Regions from separate parts of the Halobacillus ihumii genome, predicted to be linked through region 2. Evidence: predicted binding sites of a transcription regulator. Region 2 holds the regulator's gene; the other holds the start of a gene.

Region 1 (2,476 bases), 250 kb from region 2:
TGTTCTCCACATGGGTTGGTAGCTACAACCTTTTGACCATAAGCGCTGGCGTTTGTTTTTTCATTGGCATTATCAATAAAGAAAATACCTGGTTCAGCAGAGTAAGTTGCACATATATTAATCAGTTTCCAAAGCTCTGCGGCCTTGACTGTACGATACGTTTTCACACCAAACCCTTTTGCTTCCCACTCTCGTACGTCACCACTCTCCTGCCATTCGGCATTGTAAGTGGCCATGTCTTCTTTAGAGTAGCTTTCTACATCTGGAAAACGCAGGCGATATTCTTGATCGTTTTCAACGGCTTCCATAAATTCTTTCGTAATACATACAGAAATGTTCGCCCCAGTCAGGAATTCAGGATTATGGACAGAATAAGTACCGCCTGTCTGTAGTTTTTCCTGAGCTTCACGAAGGCTGCTCTCAGTGAATCCACCTTGTCCGGGCATAGTTTTATAGTTGACCACGCTTTGATACAGATCTTTCTCTGTTTCCGTTAAAGGGGTAAATTTAAGCTTTTCTTCAGCAAGTGCTTTAATCTGTTCGTCTTCGGTGTTCTCAATTAAATATCTCAGAATTCGCGGATTCTGCATTTTTGAGATGATGAATTCAATAATGTCAGGATGCCAATCTGATAACATAATCATTTGTGCCCCACGTCTTGAACCGCCTTGCTCCACTAAATGAGTCAGCTTTGCAATATCATCCAGCCAGGACACTGACCCTGAAGATTTGCCGTTAACGCCCCTCGCTAGTGTATTCCGCGGCCTTAGGGTAGAACCATTTGTACCTACACCACCACCACGGGACATGATTTCCATCACTTGCTTACGGTGGTCAGAAATTCCTTCACGTGAATCTTGAATGTAGGGCATCACGTAACAGTTAAAGTACGTCACATCCGTATTCGAACCTGCTCCGTAAAGAACTCGTCCCGCTGGAATAAAGTTGAGATTCGAGAGCTCCTCATAAAAGTCGTTGAAGCTTTTTCCCTTCTTTTCTTCATCAACTTCCACGGCTGATAGTCCAGTTGCGTTCCTTAAAGCAATTTGCTCATAGAATACTTCAAGCGGCTTATCAATCGTATCCAGGTTTCTCGTAATCAAACCAGATTCCCGCTCCTCTTCTTTATCAAGCACATTGATGAACTCTTCCTCAACTCTTACTTTTGCCTTGTGATTTTCCCAATCGATAGACTCGATAAAACCAAAGCCTCTCGCGGGGAATTTCGGATCATCTTTAACGGTAAGGACAACAAAATCCCCTTCCGACAATGTCAGCTTCTCAGTATCCTTAAATGCATAACGATCAAGCATTACTAATCGTGATACTCCGCTGTGAGTTAAGTGCATATCTCGTGTAATTTCATGGACTTGATCAAATTGACGGATATCCGCGTTCAACCGGTCGACATTCAACCTTGATGACGTATTCCCTGTGGTTGTTGTCTTCATGTACACATCTCCCTTTCACCAATTAACAGATGGCTTGTTTCATAAGTCTATAAGTAACATACCACATCTGTAAAAAGTTAATCAATATATTGTATTCGAATTAAGAATTTTTCTCCATATCTTGTGTTTCAATCAAGTTTAGGCGATTTTGTCAATCTAATAATTTTGCAAAAATAAAAGAAAAAGAAAGCTAATAAAAGCAAGAACCCCTTTTTTTCTAACTCATTAACTTTTTCCTTTGTTGCATCTCTAGAAATTAATAAAATGCCTAAATAGACGTTTTGAATTCGATAACATGCTCAAAGAATTTTTATTTTACATTCATGTGCTATAAAAATTCTTTGAAAACCAGCGCATTCCCCCATATAATAGAGAATGGAAGAGGGGGTATATAGAGAATGGAACTCTGGATATTAATAGGCGGCCTTGTCATCATAATTGCATTCGGTGTATTCCGGTTTATCAAAGCAAATAAAGTCTTGACCACACTAACGGAAGACGAATTCCGCCAAGGATACAGAAAGGCCCAACTGATTGACGTTCGGGAACCGAAGGAATTCGATGGCGGCCATATATTAGGCGCAAGAAACATTCCTTTATCTCAAATGAGAAATCGTCTTGTTGAAATCCGTAAAGACAAGCCTGTTTATTTCTATTGTCAAAATGGCACACGCTCATCCAGAGCTGCTCTTATGTTAAATAAAAAAGGTTATCAAGACCTTAATCAACTTAAAGGCGGCTTTAAAAAATGGACAGGTAAGATCAAAGTGAAAAAATAAGTAAAGGACGGCACCTTCACATTCAAAGGGCCGTCCTTTTTAGTGTCACTTAAAATACAAAAGCAGAAAGAATAGATGACGAAAGGGGGTATTCCGGAGAAAGCTCAGGAATACTCCTCCTTTTTAATCCCTATTAGTCTTCTTTAATGTAGCGAAGAACTGGCTTTCTAGCAGCTGTCGTCTCATCCATACGACTTACGATCGTAGTATGAGGAGCGTTTTGAACCCGTTCTGGATCTTCTTTCG
Region 2 (2,476 bases):
TGTTCTTTTGTTTTCCCCATTGCTGATACTTCTGATGTTCAGCCTTGGCCAGGTTCATTGCCTGTCTTACAGTAGATACATTCTTACGTGCCCAATGACTGGCGATCTTTTCAAGATAAGGTTTCGATAATTTCATATCCGTTTTTAACAACACATAGTGAATCAGTACATTCATAACCCCGGGCTTGAGGCCTTGTTCCGTCATAATATCGCGGATTATTTTCATTTCCTGTTCAGAGGCTTGATTACCGCTAGATAAATCCTCTAACAGTTCCCTTGGTGAGATTTCCTCGAGTAATTGAATAAATTGCTCTTCCTTACTCCCAGATTCTTGGCTGGAGCCAGGAACTTTTTCACGCTCGTCAATACTTCCATTGTCTCCAGCGGGACGATCTTTTATAAAGTCATGACAGGCAGCTTTAAGTTCCTCGACAATCAATTCATTCTCCTCATTAATCGCCCAGATAATCGCCCGTTCAATTTCACTGGACGTTAAGTTATATAACGCTACAAGCTGTGAAATAATCCGGCGGTGATCCCCTGTAAGAATCTTTTCACTCGGATACATTCTCTGCTTTAAGGCATGATGCAGCCAATTAAAATCTACACGGCTGTCCAAAATGGCCGGCCCGCGAGTTCCAGTACCCTCTCTTCGCTGCGCTGATTGTTTTTGCTGATCCAATAAAGCTGAAGAGGGGTAGACTCCATGAAATACACGATCAAATGTCTCCGTTACTTCTTCATAATCTTCCAAAGAAATAGAGGGCTTAGAAAAACGACTGCGCAATGAATTAAATTTATCTTCACCCATCTCATGTCTCAACAACAAGGAAAGCATATCATCATTAAAAAATTCCTCCGGGGAAAATGGGGATCTGATTTCATATAGGTAAACAGTTGTTGATTCCTTTTTAGATAAATATGTTCGCAATAGACCTAACGCCTCGAGCTTTTGCCTGGCCTTATAGATTTGATCTAAAGGGGTCGACAGAAATGCCATGACTGCATGGTGGGATTGGACAAGCCCCTGGTCGCACGTTTCCTCTTCATTTACTAAAAATTGATATAAGGAAATAGCAAGCTTTCCTATTAGAGGTTGATATAAATGGGTTAACGACGATTGAGCGGATTGAGGAGCTGAACCTGTTTGAATGATTGTAAATCCGTCTATTGGTAAAAGCTTTCCTATATATCGATCCATGGGTAAGATCCCCCCTTTATCTGAAAAAGAAAATGAGCCACAGTCCGGCTCATCCTTTATCTTCATGTTTAATTAATTCTTTCAGTTCATCTATAAAAACATTAATATCTTTAAATTGACGATATACTGAGGCAAAACGAACATAAGCAACCTCATCAATTCCTGAAAGGCGCCCCATAATCATTTCACCAATATCCTTGCTTTGTACTTCTGAGACTCCGCGATTTCTCAATTCCTTCTCAATATCAAGAGTCACAGCTTCCAATTTTTCAACAGCAACCGGTCTTTTTTCACAAGCACGTATTAGTCCACGCATAAGTTTCTCACGGCTGAATTCTTCTCTAGTTCCTTCTTTTTTTACGACGATTAAGGGAACTTCCTCAATCCTTTCAAAGGTCGTAAAACGAAAATCACACTGTTCACATTCCCTTCTCCGCCTGATCGAATGTCCTTCCTCGATTGGCCTCGAATCCAGCACCTTCGTACTTTTATAGTGGCAATTTGGGCATTTCAATACAATCAACTCCACATGTTCTTCGATTCATTCTCATCTTTCCGACGATTTCAGGGAAGGAAACTGACGATCAAGCTGTTCATAAAGCTGAAGAATTAATCTGTCGCTGAATCCAAAGTCTACTGGGCCGCCTGAATCACTCGTCACAGAAAAATCAACAGAGGTTTGAAATGGGCGCACCATAATAATGGTTGCTACGATAAAAGCTTTTCTGCTTCCCTTATAGTTCACAGTAATCTCACCACGTTCATTTGAAACAGCTGCTTTCTCGGAAGGAGCAGGAAATAAATCTATTACCGCTCTGAACACATCATCCTTCTTGGCTTTATAATAGTGTGTCTTGAGTCTCTTATCATGAGGATCTTCCCCTGTTTCTGCATGATTACTTAAATACCTGGAAATAAATGATTTCACATACCTTACTCCTTCAAAACAAATTCGACATCATCTGATTATATTTTAACACGTTTTAGTAAAAAGAAAAGTGAAGGTTACCGAGGAAGGCACGGAACTTGAAAGGTGTAATCATGACCAATTCAACCAACAAAAAAGCCGCACAGCATAAACTGTACGACTTCAAAATCCCTATAGAGCACGAGACTGCTGCACTTCAACAGGCCCCATTCCTCTTGGAACTTCCACTGTTTCATTGCGGCCAGCCTCTAACGCTTTGATAATAAATTCTGCTGCAACATTAGGGTCGATACGATCACCACAAGTATACACATCAATACTTGCATATCCATGCTCTGGAAAGCTAT

The links. Region 2 encodes NrdR, which represses ribonucleotide reductase genes. Its sites were predicted from a motif close to AACACNATATATNGTGTT; they were not measured.
Region 1: the regulator NrdR is predicted to act here: its motif matches at 1,530-1,547, upstream of G6R08_RS01350 (vitamin B12-dependent ribonucleotide reductase).

Annotation. Positions count from the first base shown of each region.
Region 1 is NZ_CACVAO010000001.1:252,205-254,680, forward strand. It holds gene G6R08_RS01350 (vitamin B12-dependent ribonucleotide reductase) at 1-1,451, opposite strand, end outside; gene G6R08_RS01355 (rhodanese-like domain-containing protein) at 1,850-2,230, shown strand; gene gcvPB (aminomethyl-transferring glycine dehydrogenase subunit GcvPB) at 2,364-2,476, opposite strand, start outside.
Region 2 is NZ_CACVAO010000001.1:501,517-503,992, forward strand. It holds gene G6R08_RS02665 (replication initiation and membrane attachment family protein) at 1-1,201, opposite strand, end outside; gene nrdR (transcriptional regulator NrdR) at 1,251-1,715, opposite strand; gene G6R08_RS02675 (cytosolic protein) at 1,749-2,129, opposite strand; gene speD (adenosylmethionine decarboxylase) at 2,301-2,476, opposite strand, start outside.